Regions from separate parts of the Cronobacter malonaticus LMG 23826 genome, predicted to be linked through region 1. Evidence: predicted binding sites of a transcription regulator. Region 1 holds the regulator's gene; each other region holds the start of a gene.
The links. The regulator Fur, encoded in region 1, represses iron uptake genes when iron is present. The targets are predictions, from matches to a motif close to ATAATAATGAGAACNACTATCAA.
Positions count from the first base shown of each region.

Region 2: the regulator Fur is predicted to act here: its motif matches at 3,263-3,285, upstream of exbB (tol-pal system-associated acyl-CoA thioesterase).
Region 3: the regulator Fur is predicted to act here: its motif matches at 5,233-5,255, upstream of feoA (ferrous iron transporter A).

Region 1 is NZ_CP013940.1:2,830,953-2,841,324, reverse strand. Features, by position in the region: gene nagE (N-acetylglucosamine-specific PTS transporter subunit IIBC) at 1-100, shown strand, start outside; gene AFK66_RS13375 (membrane lipoprotein lipid attachment site-containing protein) at 229-645, shown strand; gene glnS (glutamine--tRNA ligase) at 752-2,419, shown strand; gene chiP (chitoporin ChiP) at 2,862-4,256, shown strand; gene AFK66_RS13360 (beta-N-acetylhexosaminidase) at 4,313-6,964, shown strand; gene AFK66_RS13355 (helix-turn-helix domain-containing protein) at 7,020-7,631, opposite strand; gene fur (ferric iron uptake transcriptional regulator) at 7,953-8,405, opposite strand; gene fldA (flavodoxin FldA) at 8,695-9,225, opposite strand; gene ybfE (LexA regulated protein) at 9,387-9,668, opposite strand; gene ybfF (esterase) at 9,797-10,372, opposite strand, start outside.
Region 2 is NZ_CP013940.1:471,561-481,932, forward strand. Features, by position in the region: gene yqhD (alcohol dehydrogenase) at 1-24, opposite strand, end outside; gene AFK66_RS02215 (AraC family transcriptional regulator) at 215-1,108, shown strand; gene yghB (DedA family general envelope maintenance protein YghB) at 1,137-1,790, opposite strand; gene metC (cystathionine beta-lyase) at 1,909-3,096, opposite strand; gene exbB (tol-pal system-associated acyl-CoA thioesterase) at 3,346-4,080, shown strand; gene exbD (TonB system transport protein ExbD) at 4,085-4,510, shown strand; gene AFK66_RS02240 (SDR family oxidoreductase) at 4,578-5,474, opposite strand; gene fucR (L-fucose operon activator) at 5,644-6,384, shown strand; gene AFK66_RS02250 (hypothetical protein) at 6,370-6,789, opposite strand; gene AFK66_RS02255 (hypothetical protein) at 6,795-7,196, opposite strand; gene AFK66_RS02260 (ESA_00282 family adhesion-associated protein) at 7,302-7,802, shown strand; gene AFK66_RS02265 (TIGR00645 family protein) at 7,877-8,374, shown strand; gene AFK66_RS02270 (mechanosensitive ion channel family protein) at 8,538-9,668, shown strand; gene AFK66_RS02275 (carbohydrate porin) at 9,743-10,372, opposite strand, start outside.
Region 3 is NZ_CP013940.1:150,375-160,746, forward strand. Features, by position in the region: gene nfuA (Fe-S biogenesis protein NfuA) at 1-374, opposite strand, end outside; gene gntX (DNA utilization protein GntX) at 433-1,110, opposite strand; gene bioH (pimeloyl-ACP methyl ester esterase BioH) at 1,150-1,929, shown strand; gene AFK66_RS00655 (YdgH/BhsA/McbA-like domain containing protein) at 2,011-2,280, shown strand; gene feoC ([Fe-S]-dependent transcriptional repressor FeoC) at 2,329-2,565, opposite strand; gene feoB (Fe(2+) transporter permease subunit FeoB) at 2,565-4,880, opposite strand; gene feoA (ferrous iron transporter A) at 4,907-5,131, opposite strand; gene AFK66_RS00675 (Tex family protein) at 5,694-8,021, opposite strand; gene greB (transcription elongation factor GreB) at 8,134-8,607, opposite strand; gene ompR (osmolarity response regulator transcription factor OmpR) at 8,905-9,624, shown strand; gene envZ (two-component system sensor histidine kinase EnvZ) at 9,621-10,372, shown strand, end outside.

The DNA of each region.
Region 1 (10,372 bases):
CGTATGCAGCAACATCGACGACTTCGGCGGGCTGGTTATCCAGGCGCAGGGCGCGGTGGTGGCAGGCCAGAGCGCGCTGTATGAAATTAAAGGCAAATAATCGCTTCTGAGTCGTTATGCCTGAACGGCGGGGGAAACTCCCGCCGTTTTTTTTCGCCTTTTTTCGGGGCTGGCGCGCACCACTTAACGCCATGTAGGGTAGCGGACACTGAGATTAAGGAGAATCACATGCGTCAGATTATTGTCATCCTCTTCGCTGCCGTGCTGTTAAGCGGCTGCATTCCTCGCTACGCCACCCACCGGCCTGCGCTCGATATGGATATTCAAAACGAGCAGGGCGAGCCCATTCCCCACGCCACGCTCTGGCTGCAAACGCACCGTATGCCGCCGGGTTATTACCCGCCGCCGGAAAAATTCACGGCGGATGATAACGGCCATGTTTCCGTCTCGCGCGTTTCGGAGTGGGAAAACATGATTTTCTTTCTTCACGGCACGATGATCTATTCGTGGAGCTGGTGCGTTGAAGCGCCAGGCTACCTGCCGCGTGAAGGGAATGTCGAGTCATTAAGGCCTCAAGTCAAATTACTCAAAGCCAGAACGCCCGAGCGTTGTCGGCTGGCGCAGTATGCTGAAGCCCGTCAGTAACATGCGGTGCTCTGCGGCGGGATTTTCTGTAACTAAAGGTTGTTTCCCGCCTCTGCTTATAAGATCATACGCCGTTAAACGATGTTGACGCTTTGAGGAATATGCGATGAGTGAGGCAGAAGCCCGCCCGACTAACTTTATTCGCCAGATTATCGATGAAGATCTGGCGTCTGGAAAACACACCACGATTTGCACCCGCTTTCCGCCGGAGCCGAATGGCTATCTGCACATCGGCCACGCGAAATCGATCTGCCTGAACTTCGGTATCGCGCAGGATTACCAGGGCCAGTGCAACCTTCGCTTTGACGATACCAACCCGGTCAAAGAAGATCTGGAATTTGTCGAGTCGATTAAAAATGACGTGCAATGGCTGGGTTTCCACTGGTCTGGCGACGTGCGCTACTCCTCTGACTATTTCGATCAGCTTTATAACTACGCTGTTGAGCTTATCAACAAGGGCCTGGCCTACGTTGACGAGCTATCGCCGGAGCAGATCCGCGAATACCGCGGCACGCTGACCGCACCGGGCAAAAACAGCCCGTTCCGCGATCGCAGCGTGGAAGAAAACCTGGCGCTGTTTGAGAAAATGCGTGCCGGTGGGTTTGAAGAGGGCAAAGCGTGCCTGCGCGCGAAAATTGATATGGCGTCGCCGTTTATCGTGATGCGTGACCCGGTGCTGTACCGCATTAAGTTCGCCGAGCATCACCAGACCGGCAACAAGTGGTGCATCTACCCGATGTACGACTTTACCCACTGCATCTCCGATGCGCTGGAAGGCATCACCCATTCGCTCTGTACGCTGGAGTTCCAGGACAACCGTCGTCTGTATGACTGGGTGCTGGATAACATCACCATTCCGGTTCACCCGCGCCAGTACGAATTCTCGCGCCTGAATCTGGAATATACGGTGATGTCCAAGCGTAAGCTAAACCTGCTGGTCACCGATAAGCATGTCGAAGGCTGGGACGATCCGCGTATGCCGACCATTTCCGGCCTGCGCCGTCGCGGTTATACCGCCGCGTCCATCCGTGAATTCTGCAAGCGTATCGGCGTGACCAAACAGGATAACACCGTGGAAATGGCCGCGCTGGAAGCCTGCATTCGCGAAGATCTCAACGAGAACGCGCCGCGCGCCATGGCGGTTATCGATCCGGTGAAACTGGTTATCGAAAACTACCCGCAGGGCCACAGCGAAATGGTGTCCATGCCTAACCATCCGAACAAACCGGAAATGGGCAACCGCGACGTGCCGTTCAGCGGCGAAATCTGGATCGATCGCGCGGATTTCCGTGAAGAAGCCAACAAGCAGTACAAGCGTCTGGTGCTCGGTAAAGAAGTGCGTCTGCGTAACGCGTATGTCATTAAAGCCGAGCGTGTGGAGAAAGACGACGCGGGTGAAATCACCACCATTTACTGCACCTACGATGCCGAAACGCTGAGCAAAGACCCTGCTGACGGCCGCAAGGTCAAAGGCGTTATCCACTGGGTCAGCGCGGCGCATGCGCTGCCGGTTGAGATTCGTCTCTATGACCGTCTGTTCAGCGTGCCGAACCCGGGTGCGGCGGAAGATTTCCTCACGACCATCAACAAAGAATCGCTGGTCATTAAGCAGGGTTATGCTGAGCCAGGCCTGAAAAACGCTGAAGCGGGCAAAGCCTGGCAGTTCGAGCGTGAAGGTTATTTCTGCCTCGACAGCCGCCATGCAAACGGTGACAAACTGGTGTTCAACCGCACCGTTGGCCTGCGCGATACCTGGGCTAAAATCGGCGAGTAATACCTCACCTGTTACAAGACGCCGCCTCTGAGCGGCGTTTTTTTTTGCTTTTTAATCAATGCGTTAAAAGCAGAAAAATATTCGCGACGCGAATTAATCTACATGTTCCCCGTTAACTGCAAGCCCGCCATAAAATCGCATGTTGCTATTTTAATCTACTGATTATCATGAAATCGCTTTCATTTTATAGCTTTAACTAATCCATCCTCTTTTATCCGCATTAAAATCTGCCTTCTGAAAATGTTACAAAATGAAAATTATTTTGTGCACTGTGTCATAAAGCCACGAAAATTCAGGGGATTAAGATTGATAATTCGCGTCGCGAAAAATAGTCTTGAAGGGCTGTTTTGGAGTTCTCCTTCAGCACTTTTACTTTTTTATTTTTCATTCGCTTTGCGCGCTATGTGCGCCGCGAATTTTTTACGTCAAAGAGGAATTTCACATGCGTTCGTTGAGATACAAACGTAGCGGCATCGCGCTGGCTGTCGCCAGCGTTACCGCGCTGGGCGGCCTGTGTAGCCCGCCCGTTCACGCCGCCGGGTTTATTGACGACTCTACGTTAACTGGCGGCATCTATTACTGGCAGCGCGAGCGCGACCGTAAAGATGTCGTGGAAGACAAATATAAAACCAACCTCTCGCACTCCACCTGGAACGCGAACCTGGATTTCCAGTCAGGGTTTGCCGCCGATATGTTCGGGCTGGATATCGCCGCGTTCACCGCTATCGAAATGGCGGAAAACGGCGACAGCGGGCACCCGAATGAAATCGCGTTCTCCGCAAGCAACAAAGCCTACGACGAAGACTGGTCCGGCGATAAAAGCGGTATCAGCCTTTATAAAGCTGCCGGTAAATTTAAATATGGCCCGGTCTGGGCGCGGGCTGGCTGGTTGCAGCCCACCGGCCAGACGCTGCTGGCGCCGCACTGGAGCTTTATGCCCGGCACGTATCAGGGTGCTGAAGCGGGCGCGAATTTTGACTACGGCGAGGCAGGCGCGCTGAGCTTTTCGTACATGTGGGCCAACGAATACAAATCGCCGTGGCATCTGGAGATGGACAAGTTCTACCAGAACGACAGAACCACGCGCGTCGATTATCTCCACTCGATCGGCGCGAAATATGATTTTAAAAACTCGCTGGTGCTGGAAGCGGCTTTTGGCCAGGCAGAAGGCTATATCGATCAATATTTCGCGAAAGCGAGCTACAACTTCACACTTGCAGGCAACCCGCTCTCCACAAGTTATCAGTTCTATGGTGCGCGCGATAAAGCCAGTAACGGCACCGTCAATGATATTTACGACGGCACCGCGTGGCTCCAGGCGCTGACGTTTGGCTATAAAATTGGCCAGGTCGATTTGCGTCTGGAAGGCACTTGGGTCAGCGCCGAAGGGCAGCAGGGCTATTTTCTGCAGCGCATGACGCCAACTTATGCGTCTTCCAACGGACGGCTCGATATCTGGTGGGATAACCGCTCCGATTTTAACGCCGATGATGAAAAAGCCGTGTTCTTCGGCGCGATGTATGATCTCAAAAACTGGAACCTGCCTGGTTTTGCGCTCGGCGCGTCATACGTTTACGCCTGGGATGCGAAACCTTCCACGCTGCCTACCACTGACGGCTACTACGACCCTGACTACCGCCTGAAAGAATCCGCTTACAGTCTCGATGCGGTTTACACCCTGCAGGATGGCCGCGCCAAAGGCACAATGTTTAAGCTGCATTTCACCCAATACGACAACCACTCCGACATCCCGAGCTACGGCGGCGGCTACGGCAACATCTTCCAGGACGAGCGCGACGTGAAATTTATCGTCACGGCACCGTTCACGATTTTCTGATTGCGCAGGGGCGCGCAGATGCGCCTTCCATCAAGGGCAGTGAAAAGGAGAAGTCGATGAAAAAGTTACAGAACAGTGTATTAGCGGGTGCGGTGATGGGGCTTTTCAGCGGAGCCACCGCACAGGCGTCAACGGCAGAGAGCATCAGCCAGTTTGGACTTAATTACACCATTACCGACAATCAGGCCGCGCAGCACGGCACAGACTGCGCGGCGCTCGGCGCTGACTGGGCCTCATGCAACAAAGCGGTCATCACGCTTACCAACCCGGGCGACGCGGTGACCGACAAAAACTGGACTATCTGGTTTCACAGCATTCGCCAGATCCTTAAAGTCGATAACGATCAATTTAAAGTGACCCACGTGATGGGCGATCTTCACAAGCTTGAGCCGACGGACAAATTCACCGGCTTCCCGGCGAAAGCCTCGGTGGAAATCCCGATTATCAATGAATACTGGCAACTGTTTATCACCGACGTGCTGCCGCGCTGGTATGTCACGGCAGACGACGGCGCGCCGAAGGTTATCGCCAGTACCGATACCGAAACGCTGACCGATTTTGTCAGCCCGCTGAAAGATCAGTGGAAACGCACACCGGACGATAAAAATATCCTGATGACCGCCGAAGCGCGATTCGATAAAAACAGCGACGTTAAAACGCTGAACGCAGAGAGCCTGCGCGGGCAGATCGTGCCTACGCCGCGGCACGTCAAAGTACACGGGCAAAATGTCTCACTGGACAAGGGCGTTCAGCTTGATATGTCCGCGCTCGACAAACCCGCGCAGGAGGCGGTAGCCGCCCGCTTCGCGCTGCTCGGTATAAAAACTGATGCAGGCTATCCGGTACGTACCGCTATCACCAGCCACGCGTTTACTGGCAACGAGGCGGTGTCCGGCGCGTATCAGCTGCATATCGGGCCAAAAGAGACGACGATTACCGGTTATGACCGCGCGGGCGTCTTTTACGGGCTGCAATCGCTGCTGTCACTGATCCCGGCTAAGGGCGCGAAGCAAATCGCCATGCTCGACGCGCAGGACGCGCCGCGTTTTGACTATCGCGGCATTCAACTCGATGTGGGACGCAACTTCCACACTAAAGCCGCTGTGCTACGCCTGCTTGACCAGATGGCGGCCTATAAGCTCAATAAATTCCATTTCCATTTGAGCGATGACGAAGGCTGGCGTATCGAGATTCCGGGCTTGCCGGAGCTGACCGACACAGGCGCGAAGCGCTGTCACGATCTCAGCGAAAAAACCTGCCTGCTGCCGCAGCTCGGCTCCGGGCCTGATACGAACAATAATGGCAGCGGTTTCTTCACCCGCGCGGATTATATTGAGATTGTGAAATATGCCGCCGCGCGCCAGATAGAAGTGATCCCGGAAATCGACATGCCCGCTCACGCCCGCGCGGCGGTGATTGCGATGGAAGCGCGTTACGACAGGCTGGAAAAAGCCGGTAAAACCGAAGAGGCGAACCAGTATCGCCTGCTCGACCCGAAAGATACGTCCATCACCACTGGCGTGCAGTACTACAACCGCACCGGTTATCTCAATCCGTGCCTCGACTCCTCGCGCCGCTTTGTCGATAAAGTGATTGGCGAGATCCAGCAGATGCACAAAGAGGCCGGGCAGCCGCTCACCACCTGGCATTTCGGCGGCGATGAGGCGAAAAATATCTACCTCGGCGCGGGTTATACGGATAAAACGAAACCGGAAGCCGGGAAGGGGATTATCGACCAGAGCCGTCAGGACAAGCCCTGGGCGCGCTCACCAGTGTGTCAAAAAATGGTGCAGGACGGCGTGGTGGCTGATGTCGAACACCTCTCCAGCTACTTTGGCGCGCAAGTGAGCAAGCTCGTTAAGGCGCACGGCATCGACACCATGCAGGCGTGGCAGGACGGGCTAAAAGATGCGAAAGACGCCAGCGCGTTCGCCACCTCGCACGTTAACGTCAACTTCTGGGACACGCTCTACTGGGGCGGTTTCGATACAGCGAACGACTGGGCGAATAAAGGTTTTCGCGTGGTGGTCTCTAACCCGGATTATGTCTATCTGGATTTCCCGAACGAAGTAAACCCGGCCGAGAGCGGCTACTACTGGGGCACGCGCTTTAGCGACGAGCGCAAGATTTTCAGCTTCGCGCCGGATAACCTGCCGCAAAACGCCGAAACCTCTGTCGATCGCGACGGCAACGCGTTCAGCGCAAAATCTGACAAGCCGTGGCCAGGTGCGTATGGCCTCTCGGCGCAGCTCTGGAGTGAAGTGGTACGCACCGATAAACAAATGGAGTACATGATGTACCCGCGTCTGCTTTCCGTTGCGGAGCGCGCCTGGCATCGCGCCGCCTGGGAGCAGGATTATCAGGCAGGTCGCGAATATAAAGGCGGCGAGACCCATCTGGTGGACGTAAAAGCGCTTCATGACGACTGGACGCGCTTTGCGAACCTGGCGGGCAGCCGTGAACTGCCGAAGCTCGAAAAAGCGGGCGTGCAGTTCCGCCTGCCGGTACCGGGCGCGCGGATTAACAACGGCGTGTTGCGGATGAACAACAGCTTACCTGGTGTTGCAATGGAATACTCCACTGACGGCGGCGCGCGCTGGCAGCGCTACGACGATGCGAAGCCGCCACGCGTGACGGGTGCCGTGCAGGTCCGCAGCGTCAGCAGTGACGGTAAACGCTACAGCCGTGTTGATAACGTACAGCCGTAACGCAATAAAAAAGCCAGCCTGTGGGCTGGCTTTTTCATGTCGGGTGCCGTATGCCTTACAGCGACTCAGGCAGATGGTGAACCGCGACCAGTTTGCCTTTGCTTATCTCAATATTTTTCGCACCGCGCAACTGAGAAAGGGTTTTCATCACCATGCTGCGGGAAAGGTTGGTTTTTTTAACAATATAATCAGCCACGTTAATCCGGTTGCGCATGAACTCATCCATTGCCGCCAGACAATCGATATTTGCTTTAATCATGCTATAGCTGTTTCGCCCCATCATAATTTCTTCACGATAGCAAAGCATATTAATAATCCATGAGGACAAAATAAGCAGATGTAACTGACAGTGATTTTTTTCGATCTCCTGAATGAAATAATCAAAAGGAATTAACTGATAATGACATTCAGAATCCGCCTGTAATTTGGCGAATTGAGTTTTACCTAAATTCCTCGCCAGACCCAGCACCGACGGCGCACTGCTTTTTTCGATAAGCAGTCGATCGCTCTGGCGCATCAGAGAGAACTGACCGCCGCGAATGATGCAGATCTCCCCGTCCCGAAGCGGGATCAGCGTATTTTTTTCTGCACGAGACCAGTTGCCGTAGCTATTGAAAATATCCGCGATACGGTAAATCTCAGCAAGCGGTTTAGGGGGTAAGACCATGTTGGTTACCTTATATAAAATAAAATTAAATCGTTGCTGTATCTTAATGGATGGATTTTTATTGCTGCAATAAGGGGCAGGAGAGATAAAAGAAGAAACAGGGATAATCTGATGTCTAAACGATTGAGTGATAAAGATATTTATCTTTTCTGAATTTCGATTTAATAAAATATATGTGGTTTAATTAAGCATTGTGCGCTGTATTAAAATACCCTAACTTTTTAAGTTTATCTAAAAAAATACATTTCTGTTTTCGGTGCAGCGTTTTCAGGCAATAAAAAAGCCGACAAATGTCGGCCTGGATGATGCAATGTGCGAGTGTTATTTCCCGCCAGCCTCGTGGGCGTGTTCGTTTTCGCGGCAGTCGCCATCCGCGCAGTGACCGTACAGATAGAGACTGTGGTTGGTCAGGCGAATGCCATGGCGCGTGGCGATCTCACGCTGACGCGCTTCAATAGAGTCATCACTGAATTCGATCACTTTGCCGCAATCGAGGCAAATCAGGTGATCGTGATGATGCTGTTGCGTCAGCTCAAAAACGGATTTACCGCCTTCGAAGTTGTGACGAGTGACGATGCCGGCATCGTCGAACTGGTTAAGTACGCGATAGACCGTGGCAAGGCCAATCTCTTCACCCATGTCAATCAGACGCTTATAGAGGTCTTCCGCACTGACATGATGATTGACCGGTTCCTGCAGCACTTCGAGGATTTTTAATCGAGGAAGCGTGACTTTCAGGCCGGCTTTCTTTAATGCGGTATTGTTGTCAGTCATGCGGAATCTGTCCTGTTGCTTAACGACTCGCTCCGGAAGGGAGCGATACATCGGATACGCCGAAGATGAATGCGTCTCATTATAGAACTGACATGCCTAAATGAAAACCGCAAGCGTCCGGCAAAAAAGAGCTTAAAAATCGTGGGCCAGCCAGCGTTTTCACGTGGAGAGCCTGATAATTAAGAAAGCCATTGTACAGCGTAGTGAGGGAAAGTTAAAAATTTGTAGCAATTATTTTCATTGCTTTTATCTATCAAACGGCGCGGAACGGTGCCCGCGCCGCTTATCATCAGGCGTTGATGATTTCCTGCAGATGAAGCTCTTCGGAAACCTGTTTGACCCATTTTTCAACGCGCTCAGCGGTCAGTTCCGGCTGGCGATCTTCGTCAATCGCGAGACCAACGAAGTGATCGTCGTCCGCCAGACCTTTAGAGGCTTCAAAATGGTAGCCTTCGGTCGGCCAGTGGCCAACGATGGTCGCACCGCGCGGTTCGATAATGTCGCGAATGGTGCCCAGCGCGTCGCAGAAGTATTCTGCATAATCTTCCTGGTCGCCGCAGCCAAAGAGCGCTACCAGCTTGCCGTTGAAGTCAATTTCTTCGAGCGTCGGGAAGAAATCGTCCCAGTCGCACTGCGCTTCGCCGTAGTACCAGGTCGGGATGCCAAGCAGAAGAATATCGAACGCTTCCAGATCCTCTTTGCTGCTTTTAGCAATGTCATGCACTTCAGCAACGTCAGTCCCGAGCTGTTTCTGGATAATTTTTGCGATATTTTCGGTATTGCCGGTGTCGCTGCCGAAAAAGATGCCTACGATTGCCATAAGAAGAATAACCTCTTGAATCTAAATGTAATGGTGCTGGCATAACGCCCACAGATAGGGCAATCATAGCAGAACAGAAGAAGGTGCGGAAACGGTATCAGGCGCCGGGTGCACTCTCTGCTACATTGCCCCGTCCTTTTGGGTAAAATTCAGACCAGACCTTACTCCTGCAAGGCTTTCAGCTGCGCGAGCAGCATCGCTTCTATCAGCTCGCTGCGGCTGATATTGCGCGCCTGCGCGAGATGGTTCAGCGCGTCTACCGCATCGGCGTTCAGCTTCAGCTCCACGCGCTTAAGCCCGCGAACTTTGTCACGCTTAAGCTGGTTGCGCTTATTGATGCGCAGCTGTTCGTCGCGCGACAGCGGATTGGTTTTCGGTCTGCCCGGACGGCGTTCATCCGCGAAGAGATCGAGCGTTGTGCGGTCCGTTTGTTCTTTTGCCATGGTATGAGTATAGACAGGGGAAACAGGCTGCCGTGGCGTGGCCCGGCGGTATTTCAGCGCGCCATCATACATGAGGCAGCGAAGCGCGCCAACGCATCCGGCGCGCGAGGGCGCCGGTCGGTCTGTTTTTAATCAGTTTCCAGAAAGCGACGAATCGCGCGCAGCACCGCCTGCGGTTTTTCGGCATGCACCCAGTGGCCTGCGCCCGCAATCACATGCGCGCGGGCTTTGGGGAATTGTGAGAGCAGCGCCTCGCGGTGCGCCTCTTCCACATAAGGCGACGCACCGCCGCGAATAAACAGCGCCGGGCCGTGCCAGGCTGGCACCGTTTCCCAGCCGACAATATGCGAATACTGGTTCCACAGCACCGGCACGTTAAAGCGCCACTCGCCATCGACAAACGATTTCAGCAGAAACTGCACCACGCCTTCCTCAGCAATATGCTGGCGCATAATCTCCGCCGCCTGCTGGCGAGAGGTGACGCCCGCGTCGTTCACGGCGTTCACCGCTGTGAATATTTCATCGTGACGGCGCACCTGGTAATCGACCGGCGCGATATCAATCGCCACCAGCTTTTCAATGCGCTCCGGCGCAAGGGCGGTCACCGCCATCGCCGCTTTGCCGCCCATCGAATGACCGATAAGAATCACCTTATTCAGCCCCAGCGCATCCAGCGTTTCGAGAATATCCTGCGCCATCGCCGG
Region 2 (10,372 bases), 1.9 Mb from region 1:
GTTATGGAGGTTAAAGTTGTTCATCGAAAACTCCTTCTGGAATAAACGTCACGCATCAGGCGTGCAGGGTTGACGACTATTCTCGGCGCGGGGGCGTACAGCCTCAATGCTCATTCCTGCCTTTCTCTTGCCCATTTCTCTTTACCTCTGGAGGAAAACGCATTTTTTGCGCACACTGGCAGCCGGATGAAAGAGCGACCGGGAGCCGCAGCTAATGAACCGCGATGCAATATGTCGGAATATCACCGAAGAGATTAAACGCTTAAAAGAGAAAGAAAAAACGCTGAGCTTTTTGCCGCCGGAGATCCGCCTGCTGTACGGCACCACGCCCGGCGCGCGCACGCCGGTGATTTACCAGCCCGGCATCATATTTCTCTTTTCCGGCCATAAAACGGGTTATCTCAACGATAAGGTTTTCCGTTACGATCCGCGTGAATATCTGCTGCTGACGGTGCCGCTGCCGTTTGAGTGCGAAACCTTCGCCACCGCGGAAGAACCGCTCGCGGGCATCCGCATTAATATCGATTTACTACAGCTGCAGGCGCTGGTGATGGAGATTGGCGAGGATGACCATTTCCGGCCTGCTTCCTGTTCCTGCGGGATTAATTCCGGCGTGCTGACCGATGACATTCTCTGCGCCGTCGAGCGGTTGCTGGAGGTGTTAGAGCAGCCGCTGGATGCGCGCATTCTTGGCAAACAGATTGTGCGTGAAATTCTCTACCACGTGCTGAAAGGGCCGGGCGGCGGGGCGCTGATGGCGCTGGTAAGCCGCCAGACGCATTTCAGTCTGATAAGCCGTGCGATAAGGCGCATCGAAACCCGCTACGCCGAAAGCCTGACGGTCGAGCAACTGGCGGCGGAAGCCAACATGAGCGTCTCGGCGTTTCACCATAATTTCAAAGCGGTGACCAGCACGTCGCCGCTGCAATACCTGAAAACCTGGCGGTTGCAGAAGGCGCGGCTGCTGATGGCGCATAACGGCATGAAGGCCAGCGCAGCGGCGATGCAGGTGGGGTATGAGAGCGCGTCGCAGTTCAGCCGTGAATTTAAACGCTATTTCGGGGTAACGCCGGGAGAGGATGCCGCGCGCCTGCGCGCGCTGTCGTGAGCGGAGTTTGCGCTCCGCCCGGAAAGACTTACTGCGCTTTTTTCTTTAATACCACCAACAGCGCGCCAAGCAGGCCGATGACCAGCAGCGCGATGGGCAGGATCATCAGGAAGGTCATCACCTGATCTTCATGGCGTTTCACAAACGGGATCATGCTGAGCGCATAGCCAAAGCCGGTCACCACGCCGACCCAAATCACGGCGCTCAGCCAGTTGAAGATCTGGAAACGACGGTTAGACAGCCCTGAGATGCCTGCCATCGTCGGCAGCAGCGTGCGTACAAACGCCAGGAAACGGCCGGTCAGCAGCGCCAGCAGGCCGTGGCGATCGAACATGCAGGTGGCGCGGTGATGGTATTTCGCCGGTAGCTGCGCGAGCCAGCCGCGCACGACGCGGGTATTGCCGAGCCATCTTCCCTGGACGTAGCTCAGCCAGCAGCCGAGGCTGGCTGCACTCGTGAGGATCACAAGCGTCGGCACAAAGTCCATCACGCCCTGCGCTATCATCGCGCCCGCCAGCAGCAGCAGGCTGTCGCCCGGCAGAAACGACGCCGGCAGCAGACCGTTTTCTAAAAACAGCGTGGCAAACATCACGCACCAGACAACGCCAACGACATGCGGGTCCGCCAGCGCGGCAAAATCGTGATGCCAGAGCGCAGCGATAATATCCTGGATAACAGCCATGGGAGATCCTGTGGAACAGCGGAATTGCCTTATTGTACCTCTAAATGGGCCGTTACATCTGCACTACAGGTTCAACAAACCCTCTCTTTTCCTGGGATAACGCGGTTTTTTTTTCACTTCAGGCGATACGACGGAAGGCCGCGTCCAGATCGGCGATTAAATCTTCCACATTTTCCAGCCCGATATGCAGGCGCACCAGCGTGCCGGTGAAGTCCACGCCGCCCGCCGGGCGGATTTCAGCAAGCTCTTCCGGCTGGTTGGCGAGGATCAGCGATTCATAGCCGCCCCAGGAATAGGCCATGCTGAAATGCGCGAAATTATCGAGATAATGCGCCAGTTCCGCGTCGCTAAGGCGTTTGTCGAGAATAAAAGAGAAGAGGCCGCTGGCCCCGCTGAAATCGCGTTTCCAGAATTCATGGCCTTTGCTGCCCGGCAGTGCCGGGTGATTGACGCGCGCCACCTGCGGGTGCGCCGCCAGCCACTGCGCCACGCGCAGGCCGCTTTCATGATGCTGGCGCAGGCGCACCGCCAGCGTGCGCAGGCCGCGGCTGGTGACATAGGCGGAATCGGCGTCCGCCATCTGGCCCATCAGATAAGCGTTCTCGCGAAGCGTATCCCAGCAGCGGGCGTTGGCAACCGCGGTGCCTATCATCGCGTCCGAATGCCCGACCAGATATTTGGTGCCTGCCTGGATCGAGATATCGACGCCGAAATCGAGCGCCTTAAAAAGAATGCCCGCCGACCAGGTGTTGTCCATCATGATAATGGCATCCGGCGCGGTGCGGCGTACTGCCGCGACGATCGCGGGCACGTCGTGTACTTCCATCGTGATGGAGCCAGGCGATTCCAGAAACACCACTTTGGTGTTCGGCTGAAGGTGCTTTGCGATGTCATCACCCGCCAGCGGGTCGAACCAGGTGGTGGTGACGCCAAACTTAGTGAGAATTTTGGTGCAGAAATCCTGGGTCGGCTCATACGCGCTGTTAGTCACCAGCACATGATCGCCCTGTTCGACAAACGCCAGAATCGTGTTGGCGACCGCCGCCGCGCCGCACGGGAACAGCGCGCAACCCGCGCCGCCTTCCAGCTCGCACATCGCCTCCTGAAGCGAAAAATGCGTCAGCGTGCCGCGTCGACCATAAAACAGTTCGCCCTGCGCGCGCCCGGCGGTGGCCTGCTTTTTCGCGTCCACGCTGTCAAACACCAGCGATGAGGCACGCTGAATCACGCTGTTCACCGAGCCTTGCGTGTAACGTTTTGCGCGCCCGGCCTGTACCAGCGCCGTCTCAATGTGTTTGTCGGTCATGGATTTCCCCTGTCTGAACGTCTGGATGTCTAAAACTACGTTACCACGGAAAATCGCCATCGCCTCGCGCTGTTTTCGTTCTGGCCTTAAAGATGAAAAAACGTCATCTGAACGCCTTTCCTGTCTGAGCGCAAAGAAAAAAATTTCGCGCTGGCGCACCATGCAAATACTAATGAGAACTACTATCAATTCGATGTCATTTTGATATCATTGTGAGCAGTTTTGTGACTTTCGTCCTGGAGATGCACAGTGGGAAATAATTTGATGCAGACGGATCTTTCCGTCTGGGGCATGTATCAGCATGCCGACATCGTGGTGAAAATCGTCATGATTGGCCTCATTCTGGCGTCCGTCGTGACCTGGGCGATTTTCTTCAGTAAAAGCGTTGAGCTGTCCGGCCACAAACGCCGCCTTAAGCGCGAACAGCAGGAGCTGGCTGGTGCCCGCACGCTGGACGACGCGCGTGAAATGGCCGAACGTTTCGGCCCGAAAAGCCTGAGCGCGCGCCTTATCGAAGAAGCGCAGAATGAGCGCGAGCTTTCGGCAGGTAGCGAAGATAACGAAGGCATTAAAGAGCGCACCGGTTTTCGTCTTGAGCGTCGCGTGGCGGCGGCAGGGCGTCACATGGGGCGCGGCAACGGTTATCTCGCGACCATCGGCGCGATTTCGCCGTTTGTGGGTCTGTTCGGCACCGTGTGGGGCATCATGAACAGCTTTATCGGCATCGCGCAGTCGCAGACCACTAACCTCGCGGTGGTGGCACCGGGTATCGCCGAAGCGCTGCTCGCGACGGCCATTGGTCTTGTCGCCGCTATCCCGGCGGTGGTTATCTATAACATCTTCGCGCGCACTATCGGCAGCTATAAAGCCACGCTTGGCGATGTGGCAGCCCAGGTACTGCTGCTGCAAAGCCGCGATCTGGATCTCGAGGCGAGCGCCCAGGCGCAGCCGGTGCGTACCGCTCAAAAACTGCGTTTAGGTTAATCCTATGGCGATGCGTTTTAACGAAAATCTCGATGATAACGGCGAAATGCACGAAATTAACGTCACGCCGTTTATCGACGTGATGCTGGTGCTGCTGATTATCTTTATGGTGGCGGCACCGCTTGCGACGGTCGATGTGAAGGTGAATCTGCCGGCCGCGTCCAGCCAGCCGCAGCCGCGTCCGGAAAAACCGGTCTATCTGTCGGTGAAGGCGGATAAAACGATGTTTATCGGCAACGATCCGGTGACGCGTGATTCGATGATTAGCGCGCTCGACGTCCAGACCGGCGGCAAGAAAGACACCACGATTTTCTTCCGCGCGGATAAAACCGTCGACTACGAAACCATGATGAACGTGATGGACACGCTGCATCAGGCGGGCTATCTGAAAATCGGCCTGGTCGGGCAGGAAGTGACGAAGGCGAAGTAACGCTTACGCCTTCAGCCAAAGAAAAAGCGCGGCATAAGCCGCGCTTTTTTATTGTCCGAAGGGGAGATTAGCTCAGGTGCTCGCCGCCGGTGACACCGTGAACTTCGGCGGTGACATAGCTCGATTCCTGGCTTGCCAGATAGACGTAAATCGGCGCCAGTTCTGCCGGCTGGCCTGCGCGTTTAAGCGGCGTCTGCTGGCCGAACTGCGGGATTTTCTCCTGCGGCTGGCCACCGCAGATTTGCAGCGGCGTCCAGATAGGGCCTGGGGCGACGATATTCACGCGAATGCCTTTTTCCGCCACCTGTTTGGCAAGCCCACGGCTGTAATTGAGGATAGCGGCTTTGGTGGACGCGTAATCCAGCAGATGCGGGCTTGGCTGATACGCCTGAATGGACGACGTCGTGATAATGCTGGCACCCGGTTTCAGGTGCGGCAGCGCCTCCTGAGTTATCCAGAACAGCGCGAACACGTTGGTCGCATAGGTTTTCTGGAACTGCTCGCTGGTGAGATTCGCGATATCCTCAACGGCGGTCTGCTTACCGGCCACCAGCGCCATAATATCCAGCCCGCCCAGTTCCTGAATGGCGCGGTGTACCAGATCGCGGGCGAATTTCTCGTCGGTCAGATCGCCTGGGATCAGCACCGCTTTGCGGCCCGCCTCTTCAATCAGCGCCTTCACTTCTTCGGCGTCCTGCTGCTCCTCCGGGAGGTAGTTCAGCACGACGTCCGCGCCTTCTCGCGCGTAAGCAATGGCGGCAGCGCGACCAATACCGGAATCGCCCCCTGTCACCAGTGCCTTACGATCCTGAAGGCGGCCGCTACCCTTGTAGCTTTTCTCACCACAGTCCGGCACCGGCTCCATTTTGGCCTGAATGCCTGGCGCAGGCTGTTTCTGCTTTGGATATTCCCCGGTGAAGTACTGGGTCGTCGGGTCCTGGATCTTGTTCTGGTCGATCGCCATAAGTTCCTCCTCGTTATCAAAGCGTCCTCTAAGGGTAGTGCCTCATGCTGCACTGGCGGAAATTATCAGGATTTTCTGTATTTCCGGCGCGGTCCGGTTCTCCTTTCCGTGTGCCTGCTGCAATAATGAACAGCGTGCAACCCAGGCCAGTCACCGACGGAGCAGCAGAATGAAAAACGAGCGTCAGCAGAAGATTATCAGGCTCTTATGGGCGCATGAGGCACTGAGCACCCAGACGCTGGCAAGCCGCCTTGCCGTGAGCCAGGAGACCATCCGGCGCGATCTGAGCGAACTTCAGCGCGCCGGGAAGATTCTGCGCAGCCACGGGCGCGCGCGGGCGCTGCGCCGCGATATGCCAGGCCATGACGATCCGTTCCAGGCGCGCCTGAAAAGCCACCATGCGCATAAGATGGATATCGCGCGCAACGCGCTGAACTGGCTCGACGCCGGGATGGTGGTGGCGCTCGACGCCAGCACCACCTGCTGGTACCTGGCGCGGCAGTTGCCGGATATCCCGCTCACTATTTTCACCAACAGCGTGCGGGTAGGGCAGGAGGTCTCCAGACGCGAGCAGATAACGCTTATCAGCACCGGCGGCATTCTGCATCGTCAGGCCGCCTGTTATGAAAACCCGTCGCTGCCTGCGTTACTGAAGCATATCGATATCGATCTGTTTCTTTTCTCATGCCAGGGGATTGATGAGACGGGCACCATCTGGGACGTGCGCTCCTGGAACGCGGAGTACAAAACGCTGCTGCTGCGCCGGGCGGCGCAATCGCTGCTGCTGATAGACCGAAGCAAACGCAATCGGACCGGTGATGTGCAAATCGGAACGCTGGATCAGGTGACGGAGGTGATAACGCAGGAGGAAAACGGCGGACAGAACGCGGGCGCGCTACTTGCCGGGTGAGGCGACGGGCGGTTCGGGCAGCGGCGTGACGGAAGAGGTCTGGCAGTTGCCATCGGCGAGCCTGCGGCTTAGCATCAGCGTTTCGGCTTCCTGCGCTTTAATCTGCTGATAATTTTCTTCAATGGCCGTCAGGATTTGCACACGCAGCTGCGGATAACGCTTCATGATCTCTTCAAGTACGGCGCCATAGACCTCTTCTTTCACCAGAAACGGATAGATTTCGCGGCGATTTTGCCATTTCAGCTGAACCAGGGCGGCCGGGATCGTCAGCACGGCCCGGGTATAACCGGCGATGGCTTCATTTTTTTCATTAATCAGCGCCTGCAAATTCTGACTTAAGATAAATTTCTGTTCTTCTTGCTTATCTAAAGTGAAATATTGGTGGCTGGAGGTTATTTCCGTCACGCCAGTTAATCCTCGAGCTTATAAAAAACGGGGGCGTCTTTTTCCTGGGTAATGAGATTAAGCCAAATTTTATTACCCGCTTCATTTATCTGCGCGGTTTTCGTGGCGATCAGTTCAGCCAATTCTTCAGCGCTAATAGCATTATCTTCGACCAGATTATTCAGGACTTTAGTGTAAGCCTCAATTTTAACCACACTGAGCAGGCGTGCTTTAATATGACGGTCGCGTTCTTCCAGCAGTACGTTGCCGCTCTGGCCCGCCAGAGATTTGCCGCTCAATATGTCCGTTTCATATTCTTCGAGCTTTGGCTTTCCCTGAGTTAAATTTTCGCTATTTTGTTCGCCGGAGGGGTGGTTGTCGGGTGTGGGAATACGATAACGCGCCGGCACAAGATTGTCGGGCAACATTGATGTTATTTCCTTTTATATCAGAAGGATAAAGAAATACGCCGGATGGTTTTCGTTGACAATAACATGCCGGAAAATTAAAATCAAAAAAAACGGAGCCTGCGCATGAACAGTATTTTTTATTCTGTCATTACCTTGCTGCTACTTTTAAGCGGCGTGCTTTTTTTTATGAAAGAAAATGGTGCCAATAAACCAGACAACGCTTCTGGCGCAGATCCCATCCCGCCGCGCAACAAAGAAGAGGGCGAAGACCATTTCTCCGCGCTCCTTAACGCAATTACGCCGTTGTGGTACTGGCGCGTTAATCATGAATATATCGATTTTACAAACGCCACCATTAAAAAAATGACATTTGAAGAGCTGAACGCCACGCCAGGTTTATTTGAAGCGCAGCGCCGTTGTAGTAATCTTAATTCAGCCGTTTATAAATATTACGATAATTTAAAAAAACGCTGTCTGAACGGTGAGTTAGTCACTTTCTCTGATATTGAAGTCCTCAACCTGCGCCACTGTTTCCATGAATTTAGCCAGGAGGCCTATCCGCAACTGGTGGCGATCGTCTGGCCCGAGTTCCAGCGCCCGCAGGTCGATATCACCCAGGTCTGATCCCTCCGTCTGTTGTCAGACCGTCACCTCTGTGCGTTATACTGAAAGCCATTCTGGCTATTTTTCAGGACGCTATGGAACGCTTTATCGAAAACGCAATGTACGCCTCGCGCTGGCTGCTGGCCCCGGTTTATTTCGGGCTTTCTCTGGCGCTGCTGGCGCTGACCGTCAAATTCTTCCAGGAAATTATTCACGTTCTGCCGAACATTCTGACGATTGCCGAGGCGGATCTGATCCTGCTGTTACTGTCGCTGGTGGATATGACGCTGGTGGGCGGACTGCTGGTGATGGTGATGTTTTCCGGCTATGAAAACTTCGTTTCTCAGCTCGATATTCATGAAGGTAAGGAAAAACTGAGCTGGCTGGGGAAAATGGACGCCAGTTCGCTGAAAAATAAAGTAGCGGCGTCGATTGTCGCCATCTCCTCCATTCACCTGCTGCGCGTCTTTATGGATGCGAAGAACGTGCCGGATAATAAACTGATGTGGTATGTGATTATCCATCTGACATTTGTGCTGTCGGCGTTTGTGATGGGGTATCTGGATAAAATCTCCCGCTCAAAAGGCTATTAACCCTTTACGGTGTACAGCCCGAATCGGTTAATTCCGGCATTAAGCCCCTTCTGATGAAGGGGCTTTTTTTATGCCCGCAGACAGTCTAACCCTCTGAAAAAAGCCCTCTTAGCGATGGTCTATACTCAGATTTCACTTTAGGGCTACCGACAAGGGAGGAAGAATGGATTACATTCTGCACACCAATTTTTTGCGCCTGATGACATCATTAACGTTCTGGGGAAATGTCTTGCTGGTACTGGCGATAACTCTCGTCACTTACTGGGTCGTCAGTAAAATTCTCGCCGTACTGCACAAGCGCATCGCGCGCTGGGCGGAGGAGCATAATAACGGCACCGCGTATAAGGTCTTTCTTGACGTATTAAGAAAGACGCGGCGCATTCTGATCCTCTTTGCCGCGTTTCTCTTCAGTTTGCAATTTGTCAGTCTGCCTGACCGGATGCACAGCACGATTTCCCACGCCTGGTTCCTGGTGCTGGCGTTGCAAATCGCGCTCTGGTTCGATCAGGCGGTGCAGTCGTGGTTGCGCCATTCGCTGATGCGCCCCGGCACGCACCGTAATCCGGTGACGACGATTATTCTGGGGCTGATGATCCGCGCGCTGATCTGGGCGGTGATGCTGCTGTCGATTCTCGCTAACGCCGGGGTCAATATCACCGCGCTGGTGGCGAGCCTCGGCGTCGGTGGTATCGCCATCGCGCTGGCGGTGCAGACGGTGCTGAGCGATGTGTTCGCCTCGCTCTCGATTGGTTTCGATAAGCCGTTTGAAATTGGCGACTTCATCGTCTTTAACGATGTCTCCGGCACCATTGAACATATCGGGCTGAAAACCACGCGCATCCGCAGCTTAAGCGGCGAGCAGATCGTCTGCGCGAACGCCATTCTGCTTCAGCAGACGATCCACAACTACAAGCGCATGCAGACGCGCCGTATCGTATTCACCTTTGGCGTCTCGCTCTCCACGCCGCCCGAAAAGCTGCGCCAGATTGGCCCGATGGTCAAATCCATTATCGAGAAGAGCGGCGATACCCGCTTCGACCGCGCCCACTTCGCCACTTTTGATCAGGATCGCCTGACCTACGAAGTGGTGCACATCATTAATACGGCGGATTACAACCAGTACATGGATCTGCAGCAGGAGATCAACCTGCGTATTATGGAAGGGCTACAGGAGCTGGGCGTGCGGCTCGCGCTGCCAAGCCGTGTGATTATCCAGCCTGATGTGCCGGAAGAAGAAAAGCCGCAGGAGGCGGCAGAAGAGGGCCGAAACCCACCTGCGGCAAGCCCGGCGTAACGCGCCGGTAAGACATAACACCCGCCCCGGTACGCCCGGCGGCGGGTTTTTTTTTGCACGTTATCCCAGCCTGATTACCACCAGGCTTCCCACATCGCGCCGATATTCAGCGAATCGAGCGTGGTGTCGTCGGTATTGTTGACGCGCGCGGTGCGTTTGTTATCCACTTCGCCGCCGGTCACGTAGAAACGCAGCATCGGGCGGAATTCCGGGCCCATCGCGATAGACATGTTCTGCGAGAGCGTCACTTTCCAGCCGCTGTTATCGCCGCCGTCCTGGTAATCAACGCGCTGCCAGCCCGCTTCCAGCCAGGTCGAGTGGACGTCGTTCCAGAAATACATCGGACGCACGATGGCGTTATAGTTGCGGCGGTTATCGCGGTCGTCACGGTCATTGTCATAATCGTGGAACGCCAGCAGATACTCCACCTGCGCCTGCTGCGTGAATCTGTGCAGCCCTTCGAAGCTCGCGTACACCGTGGTCAGATCGTCGGTTTTGTTATACACGCTGTTGTCTGAATTATCGGAGTAGCGGGCGATGAGCTTATTCACGCCGCTGTCGTTGGTGTGGCTCAGCACCACGCCGCCCTGCCAGGCTTTCAGGCGCTCGTCGCGATCGACCGCTTTTGAGTCAAAGCCGTAGTTGGCGTACAGCTCCAAATCGAGCGGGCCGACTTTCATGCCGTGAATTTTAGACGTCGCCGC
Region 3 (10,372 bases), 1.6 Mb from region 1:
CCTGCCAGCTGCGGGTTGATCTGCGACTGCAGCATATACTCCACGCGCTCCATCAGCGGCGCGTCATCCGCCACTTTACGCATTTTCGCGTTAGGCGCTTTCAGCGTCAGCTGCGAGCCCAACTGGTCGGTGACAAAATCGATTTCCGCATCTTCCAGATACGGCGCGCTCAGCTCGTCGACATAGGCGGTGAGCAGGTCGAATTTCAGTGCGGTATCCGTAGCTTCCACGGCGTCTGGCGGGCAGTAGGACACGCCGCATTCAGCATTCGGGGTGCCTGGATTGATAACGAATACGCGGATCTGCGTCCCTTCTTCCTGGCTTGCCAGTAGCTTGGCAAAGTGTGCCTGGGCGGCATCGGAAATACGGATCATAGCAATGGCCTAATAGTTGACTATTTTAGTTGGTTATAATACGCCCATCATCGAGGCTCTACAAGGTTCGACACAGGCACCATACCTGGACAGTCGCCGCGCCGTTGCGCTTAAGCAGGCGCGCGATTTGGGCAACAGCACTGCCTGTTGTGACGACATCATCCACAATAACGATATGGAGACCCGCCACCGGTAATTCAACCCGAAAGGCGTTTTTCAGGTTGCTGCGCCGCTGCCTGGCGTTAAGCTGCCGTTGGGGTGGGGCGGCTTTAATGCGCACCACCGCATCCGGCGCGTAGCGTATCCCGAGCCAGCGTGACAGCGCCTTAGCGATAAGTGCGCTTTGGTTAAAACCTCGTCGCCAGGCGCGTGAGCGGTGCAGCGGCACGCTAATGATAAGGTCCGCCGCAGGAAGCGCGTCAGCGTGTTTCGCTGCCAGAATTTTTAGCAGCAACAGACGGGCGAGCGCGGGCGCAAGCGCGGTGCGTCCCTGGAATTTCAACTGATGCACCAGCCCGCTTACCGGCGGCGCGTAGTCGCTCGCGGCGAGCAGCCGCTGCCAGACGGGTGGTTTTTGCAGGCAGCGGCCGCACGGCTGCGTCTCAAGCGCGGCAGGCAGGCCGCACTGCGGGCATACCGCCACCTGTCGCCGCCGCTGGCAGCGCGAACAAATTCCCCAGCCCGCCACGCGCAGCGGCATCCGGCATAGCCAACACATCCCCGGTATTGTTAGCATGACGACCTCCTTGTACATCAATCATGAGAAGAGTAACGGATGAATGACATCTGGTGGCAGACCACGGGCGAAGGAAATTGTCATCTTGTGCTGCTGCACGGGTGGGGGCTGAATGCCGAAGTGTGGCGTTGCATTTCGCAGGAATTAAGCTCGCACTTTACGCTGCATCTGGTAGACCTGCCGGGTTACGGGCGCAGCCAGGGCTATGGCGCGCTGACGCTCGACGAGATGGCGCGCCTGGTGGCGAACCGCGCACCCGAACGCGCCATCTGGCTCGGCTGGAGTCTCGGCGGTCTGGTGGCAAGCCAGGTCGCGCTCAATGAACCGTCGCGGGTTGACGCGCTGGTGACGGTTGCCTCATCGCCCTGTTTTCAGGCGGGCGACGACTGGCCCGGCATTAAGCCGGAAGTCTTAAGCGGTTTTCAGCGTCAGCTGAGCGAGGATTTTCAGCGTACGGTCGAGCGTTTTCTCGCGCTGCAAACGCTCGGCACCGAGACGGCGCGCCAGGACGCGCGCGTGTTGAAATCCATCGTGCTGGCGCAGCCGATGCCTGACGCCGCGGTGCTGAACGGCGGACTGGAGATCCTGAAAACCGCCGATCTGCGAGAGGCGCTCACCGCCTGGCAGGGGCCGTTTTTACGCCTCTACGGGCGTCTCGATGGGCTGGTGCCGCGCAAGATCGCCGCGCTGCTTGATGAACGCTTTCCTGACAGCGAATCGCAGATATTTGAGAAAGCCGCCCATGCGCCGTTCATCTCTCATCCGCGTGAATTCTGCGATACGCTGCTGGCGCTGAAGGCTCGCCTGGCAAACCGGTAAAAGCACGCCATACTTTAGATGTCATTGTTATCGGGCGTTTTTATCCCGCCCTTCACATCATCTGAGCAGGGAGTCATTACTATGAAATTACGCACCGGTATGCTGTTGTCTGTGGTTGTGGGTTCGCTCTCTTTTGGCGCGATGGCGGCGGAAGAGTTGCAGAAAGATAAAGTCAAAGAGATGAATCTCACCAAAATCGGCACTATCGTCTCTGACAGAGGCACCGCGCCGATGGATGCGAAAGCCGAACTGGTTAAGAAAGCTGATGAGATGGGTGGCAAATATTATGTCATCACCAGCGGCGAAAAAACCGGCAAAGATATTCACGCCACGGCGGACGTCTATAAATAAGACGTGTAGCACTAAGAAAAAGGGCGGGCATTATGCCCGCCCTGTCTGTTACCGCAATTGCCAGACCTCTTTACGGCACGCCTTGCCCTCCGGGCAGTGGCGGCAGCTGCCGCTCAGGCACGCTGACAGCCACTCTTCCTGACGTTCCGCTTTTCCCATCGCCTCCAGGCGGCTGAGCATCGCGTTGACCAGCGGCAGCGGGGTGGCGAGCTGTTCGCTGATACGCTGCGCGTCCATTCTTCCCGAGAGCGCCAGCAGATCGCGCACGTCGATTAGCGTTGCCATCAGTGACACTCCCCGGCGGGGGTTTCACAACAGCGGGCCTCGCGGCGCGGTGCCAGCAGGCTGACATCGACCCGGCTGCGCGCCCGGCGCAGCGTGGTCAGCAGCGCGATGTTAAACAGGATGACTGCCGCTATCGCCGTAAAGCTATAGAGCGAATGCGTCTGGAAGGTCGCGCCCTGGTAGAACAGCGTCGCCAGCGAATACGCGATATTCAGCCCCCAGAGAATTGAAAAGCCCATCCAGCCGCGGCTCGATTCGCGGGCGATAGCGCCCATCACCGAGATGCAAGGAATGTAGAGCAGCACGAAGATCAGATAACTATAAGCGGCGGCTTCGCTGCCAAATTTCGCGCTCATCACGCCCATCGCGCCGGTCGCCATCTCGCCGTCGCCTTTGCTTGCCTCAATCGGGTTCGCCAGCACGCGCAGGCTGAACGTGTCTTTCAGGCTCTGCCAGGTTTCCGCCAGCGCGCCGGTCAGCTCGTCTTTCAGGCTAAAGCTCGCGGCGTCGAACGGGGCTTCATGGATGTTTTCGGCGGTATAAAGCGTGTTCAGCGTGCCGACCACCACTTCTTTCGCCATCGCGCCGGTGAATAACCCGACGGTGGCCTGCCAGTTATCTTCATGAACACCGATGGGTTTTAACAGCGGCGTCAGTACACGGCTGACGGAGGCCAGTGCGGAGTCGTTAATGTTGTCCACGGTCTTGCCGCTGAACGAAAAGCTGTTCAGCGCGCCAATGAACACACTGACAATGACGATGACTTTCCCGGCGCGCAACACAAAGCCTTTCAGGCGCTGCCAGGTTTGCAGCAGCAGGCTTTTCAGGTGCGGTACGTGATAGACCGGCAGCTCCATCACAAACGGCGTGGCTTCGCCGCGCATGATCGTATATTTCAGCATCAGGCCGGTCAGAATGGCCATCACGATGCCGAGCAGATAGAGCGAAAAGACCACCAGCGCGCCCTGCTGGCCAAAAAAGGCGGCGGCGAATACCGCGAAAATCGCCAGCCGCGCGCCGCAGGACATAAACGGCGCCATCATAATCGTCATCAGCCGTTCGCGCGGCGCATCCAGCGTGCGCGCACCCATCACCGACGGCACGTTGCAGCCAAAGCCGACAATCAGCGGAACGAACGATTTACCCGGCAGGCCCAGCGCCTGCATGAGGCGATCCATTACAAACGCCGCGCGGGCCATATAACCTGAATCTTCAAGAAACGACAGAAACAGGTACATCATGCCGATTTGCGGCACAAGCGGCAGCACGGTGTTAATACCGCCGCCAATCCCCTGGGCCAGGAACAGCGTCAGCCAGGCGGGGAAATGCAACGTATAGCCAACCCATTGCAGACCGTGAATGAAAACTGCCACGGAGCCTGCGTCAAAAATCGGCTGCAACGCGCCGCCGATGTTAATGGCGAGCAGAAACATCAGATACATCACGCCAAGAAAGATGGGCAGGCCCAGAAAACGGTTGAGAATGATGTTATCCAGCGCGGCCGTGAGGCGGTGCGGCTCGGCGGTGAGGCTGTTACTGACGGCGTCGCAAATCGTCGAAATGCTCTGATAGCGGGCGTCAACGATGTGCAGCGCCGGGTCGTCAAGCTGGCTTTCAAGCTGCGCCTGGATTTGCGGGAGCCGTGCGGCGGCGTCGCTCGCAATGCTGCGGCTGTAGATATCGCCTTCGAGCAGTTGCAGCCCGAGCCAGCGGCGCTGCCGGGCGGGGAGGTCGCCGGGCATCGCTGCCGCCAGGGCTTCTGCCGCCTCAAAAAGCGGCGCCGGATAATGGACGTGCTCCATATTTTCGTTACGCTGGTGGCGATCAATGGCGAGTTTCAGACTGCCGATTCCGCGCGCGCGGGTAGACACCAGCGGCACCACCGGGCAGCCAAGGCGGGTCGCCAGCGCGTCAATATCAATGCGGATATTTTGCTTTTCAGCGATATCCAGCATATTGAGCGCGACCACGCATGGGATGCCAAGCTCCAGCAGTTGCAGCGTCAGGTAGAGATTGCGCTCAAGGTTGGAGGCGTCCACCACGTTTATCAGCATGTCCGCCTCACCGCTAAGGATGTAGTGGCAGGCGATCTGTTCATCGAGCGAGGTCTGCGAGGAGATAGTGGTGAGAGAGTAGGTGCCAGGCAAATCGACCAGCGTCACCTGATGATTGGTCGTCGCGAAGCTGCCTTCTTTACGTTCGACCGTTACGCCTGCCCAGTTGCCCACGCGCTGCCGCGCGCCGGTGAGCTGGTTAAACAGCGTGGTTTTGCCGGAGTTGGGATTGCCGATTAAGCCAATGGTTAATTTTTTCATTTGCGTTAACTCAACACAGAATAAGGTCAGCGGGCCGCTTCAACCTGCAAAAGCGCCAGATCTTTTTTTCGCAGCACCAGGCTTACGCGTCGGGTTTCGATATGAATCGGGTCGCCCAGCGGGGCAACGCGTTTTATCTCGAATGACGAGCCAGGCAACATGCCGAGTGATAATAATTTCTGGCGGTAAGCCGGGCTAATTTCCCGGGCAAAACCCGTAATTTTCCAGCTACTGTTAGGTGTGAATTGCATAGGACCTGCTTATTCCGAATGCGCTCAGCGGCGGTGAACCGTGGCGATACAACGGCCGGGAGCCGATTATTGCGCGGGAAGGTAGTGTTTATCTGATTAAGATGGTAATGAGAATGGTTTTTATCTTCAATAGAATATTGCAGCGCAGCGAGACTTTTTGAGGTTTATTTGTTCTGGCGCAAAAAATGCGGCATGAGGTATTTGCAATAAAACTTTTCAATTTATTTATGCTTTATTTTTTATTTAATTACATTTTAAGCCAATGGTGTTTTATTACTGCACGCATTTAGTGTGTTATTTATTTTCGCCTATTGTTATTTAAATGAAAAATGTAACCGCGTACATATTTTCATTTATTTCCGAATGTGAGGTTTTTTAATACGGCGTAGTGGTTTGGCCGTGGATGAAAGATGGGTGCGCTGCGCTTACCCACCTTACTGAACCAAAACGTCTGTCAAAACGTAGGGCGGGTAAGCGAAGCGCACCCGCCAGTGGCTTCATTCAAAAATAATAAAAAAGGCCGGTCTCCCGGCCTTTCTTGTTCCACTGCCACGACGGCGGATTACCGCTTTTTACCGAACGCGGCGGCGAGCGCGTCGCTCATCGCGCTGTTGCCGCCTGCGCCGCTGTCGCGCGCCGGTTTACGGTTATTCTGCGCCGGACGCTTCTGCGCCTCGCGGTTACTACCGCCGCCGCGCCGCGCGTTGCCTTCGCCTGGCTGCTCGTCGAGACGCATGGTCAACGCGATACGCTTACGCGGCAAATCGACTTCCAGCACCTTCACCTTCACGATATCGCCCGCTTTCACCACGGTGTGCGGATCCTCGACGAATTTGTCGGAGAGCGACGAGATATGCACCAGGCCATCCTGATGCACGCCGATATCCACAAACGCGCCGAAATTGGTCACGTTGGTCACCGCGCCTTCCAGCACCATGCCCGGCTGCAGATCGTTCATCGTCTCCACGCCTTCGGCGAACTGAGCGGTTTTGAACTCCGGGCGCGGGTCGCGGCCGGGTTTTTCCAGCTCTTTGATAATGTCGGTCACGGTCGGCACGCCGAAACGTTCGTCGGTAAAATCCACCGCCTTCACGTTACGCAGCGCGCTGCTGTTGCCCATCAGATCGCGCAGCGACTGCTCCGTCGCCGCCAGAATGCGCTCCACCACTGGATAGGCTTCCGGGTGAACCGTTGAGGCGTCGAGCGGGTTATCGCCGTGGTTAATACGCAGGAAGCCCGCGCACTGCTCAAACGCTTTCGGCCCCAGACGGCTGACTTTCAGCAACTGCTGGCGGTTGCGGAACTGACCGTTCTCATCGCGCCAGGCCACAATGTTCTGCGCCATCATGCGCGTCAGGCCCGCCACGCGGGTCAGCAGCGGCACCGACGCGGTGTTGAGATCGACGCCCACGGCGTTCACGCAGTCTTCCACCACCGCGTCCAGTTTACGCGCGAGCTGGCTCTGGCTGACGTCATGCTGATACTGGCCCACGCCAATGGATTTCGGATCGATTTTCACCAGTTCCGCCAGCGGATCCTGCAAACGACGGGCGATAGAGACCGCGCCTCGCAGCGATACATCGAGATCCGGGAACTCCTGCGCCGCCAGCTCAGAGGCGGAATACACCGATGCGCCCGCTTCGCTGACAATGACTTTCTGCGCCGTCACTTTCGGGAACTGCTTCTGCACGTCGAGGAAGAAACGCTCGGTTTCGCGGGAGGCGGTGCCGTTGCCGATAGCGACCAGCTCCACATTGTGCTTCTCGCACAGCGCGGCGATGACGACCGCCGCTTTCGCCGCCTGGCCGGTGTGCGGATAGACGGTATCGGTCGCCACCAGTTTGCCGGTGGCGTCAACCACCGCCACTTTTACGCCGGTACGCAGGCCCGGATCGAGGCCCATCGTGGCACGCAGCCCGGCAGGTGCGGCCATCAGCAGGTCGTGCAGGTTACGGGCGAACACGTTAATCGCCTCGTCTTCGGCGCGCTCGCGCAGCGTGCTCATCAGTTCGGTTTCCAGATGCATCAGCACTTTGATGCGCCAGGTCCAGCTCACGACGCCTTTACCCCAGCTGTCGGCCGGGGCATTATTCAGGCGCAGGCCAAGATGATCGGTAATAATCTGTTCGCAGTAGCTTTCGCGCGGTGGCTCGTCGAATTGCGGGTCGGCGTTCAGCGAGAGCTGCAACACCCCTTCGTTGCGACCGCGGAACATGGCCAGCGCGCGGTGCGACGGCACCGTGGCGATCGGTTCGTGGTGGGCGAAATAGTCGCGGAATTTCGCGCCTTCTTCCTCTTTGCCGGGCACCACGGTGGACACCAGATGCGCGTTTTTCCACAGGTAGTCGCGCACTTTGGCGAGCAGCGCCGCGTCTTCGGCAAAGCGCTCCATCAGGATATAACGCGCGCCGTCGAGCGCGGCTTTGGTGTCGGCCACGCCGTTATCGGCATTAATAAATTTTGCGGCTTCCGCTTCCGGGTCGTGGGACGGCTCGTTCCACAGCAGGTCGGCGAGCGGCTCAAGGCCCGCTTCAATCGCTATCTGTCCGCGGGTGCGGCGCTTCGGCTTGTAAGGCAGGTAAAGGTCTTCAAGCTCGGTTTTGCTCTGGGTGCCGGTAATGGCCGCCTGAAGTTCATCGGTCAGTTTGCCCTGATCGGCAATCGATTTGAGGATAGCCGCACGGCGCTCTTCGAGTTCGCGCAAATAACCCAGACGCGTCTCCAGCTGGCGCAACTGGGTGTCGTCCAGACCGCCGGTGACCTCCTTACGATAGCGTGCGATAAACGGCACGGTGTTCCCTTCATCAAGCAGGCGAATGGCAGCGTCTACCTGTTCAGCCCTGGCCTGAAGCTCACTGGCGATAATACGACTGAGCGAATCATTCATCATGGCAATATCATCTGTTATGTACAAAAAGTCAGGGCACAGTTATACGGACTGAAGGGTAAAAATGCCAGCCGTAGCCGCGCCCGTGGCGGGTTTCGGAGCTATCCGCAAAGGGCTACTTTACATACTCAATGGCGTTTACATACCAGGTGGCTTCGCCGCCCGGCGTCTGGACGGTCGCCACGTCGCCTTCCTCTTTTTTGAGCAGCGCGCGGGCCATAGGGGAATCGATGGAGATGTAATCTTTGCGCCCGAAAATCTCGTCATAGCCGACGATACGAAAACGCTTCACATCGCCGTCGTCGTTTTCCACCTCAACCCAGGCGCCGAAAAAGACTTTGCCTTCCTGCTGCGGTGAATAATCGACGATTTTCAGGTTCTCAAGGCATTTAGTGAGATAGCGCACGCGGCGGTCGATTTCGCGCAGGCGCTTTTTGTTGTACTGGTAATCGGCGTTCTCACTGCGATCGCCGAGGCTTGCCGCCCAGGTCACTTTTTTGGTGACTTCGGGCCGCTCCTCGCGCCACAGATAGTCGAGTTCTTTTTTGAGTTTTTCGTAGCCTTCGCGGGTAATTAACGGCGTTTTCATCGGCTGGCCTTCGCTGAGAATTTTAACGTCCGTACCTTAGCGGGCGCGCTGGCGAATGTGAAGTGCGGCCAGCATACGAAATGCGCCAGTTCGTTTATGATGAAAGCTGAGGTTAGCAGCGTCGTCAGATCGCCTTCTGGCGATACGTCGGTTTTGTGATGAAAAATGAAGATAAGCTGCTGTTAAATATGCTTTGTAACAATTTCGACTACAATATATACCAGATTTAACTCACCGGCTGACGCACACTTTTTTAGAATGGCGTTACAACTGTTTGAGCCTTTGGGAGTAAACACAATGCAGGAAAATTACAAGATTCTGGTGGTGGATGACGATATGCGCCTGCGCGCGCTGCTTGAGCGTTACCTCACCGAGCAGGGCTTCCAGGTGCGCAGCGTGGCAAACGCCGAACAGATGGACCGCCTGCTGACCCGCGAGTCCTTCCACCTGATGGTGCTTGATCTGATGCTTCCTGGTGAAGACGGGCTTTCTATCTGCCGCCGTCTGCGCAGCCAGAGCAACCCGATGCCTATCATCATGGTCACCGCGAAAGGCGAAGAGGTCGATCGTATCGTGGGGCTGGAAATCGGCGCCGATGACTACATTCCTAAACCGTTCAACCCGCGTGAACTGCTGGCCCGCATCCGCGCGGTTCTGCGCCGTCAGGCCAACGAACTGCCGGGCGCGCCGTCGCAGGAAGAAGCTATTATCGCCTTCGGGAAATTTAAGCTTAATCTTGGTACCCGCGAGATGTTCCGTGAAGATGAGCCGATGCCGCTCACCAGCGGTGAATTCGCCGTCCTGAAAGCGCTGGTCAGCCACCCGCGCGAGCCGCTGTCGCGCGATAAGCTGATGAACCTGGCGCGCGGGCGTGAATACTCCGCGATGGAGCGCTCCATCGACGTGCAGATCTCCCGTCTGCGCCGCATGGTGGAAGAAGATCCGGCGCATCCGCGCTATATCCAGACCGTCTGGGGCCTGGGCTACGTCTTTGTGCCGGACGGCGCTAAAGCATGAGGAAGCTGCGCTTCTCGCCCCGCAGTTCTTTTGCCCGCACGCTGCTTCTTATCGTCACCCTGCTGTTCGCAAGCCTGGTGACGACATACCTGGTGGTGCTTAACTTCGCCATCCTGCCGAGCCTCCAGCAGTTTAATAAAGTCCTGGCCTACGAAGTGCGTATGCTGATGACCGATAAACTGCAGCTGGAGGACGGGACGCAGCTGGTGGTGCCGCCGGCGTTTCGTCGGGAGATCTACCGCGAGCTGGGGATTTCGCTCTATGCCAACGAGGCGGCGGAAGAGGCGGGTTTGCGCTGGGCGCAGCATTATGAGTTTTTAAGCCAGCAGATGGCGCAGCAGCTTGGCGGCCCGACGGAAGTGCGCGTCGAGGTCAATAAAAGCTCGCCGGTGGTGTGGCTGAAAACCTGGCTGTCGCCCAACATCTGGGTGCGCGTACCGCTCACTGAAATCCATCAGGGCGATTTCTCGCCGCTGTTCCGCTATACGCTCGCGATCATGCTGCTGGCGATTGGCGGTGCCTGGCTGTTTATCCGTATTCAGAACCGGCCGTTGGTGGAGCTGGAGCACGCCGCGCTGCAGGTGGGTAAAGGCATTATTCCGCCGCCGCTGCGCGAATATGGCGCTTCCGAAGTGCGCTCGGTGACCCGCGCGTTTAACCATATGGCGGCAGGCGTGAAGCAACTGGCGGACGACCGCACGCTGCTGATGGCGGGCGTCAGCCATGACTTACGCACGCCACTGACGCG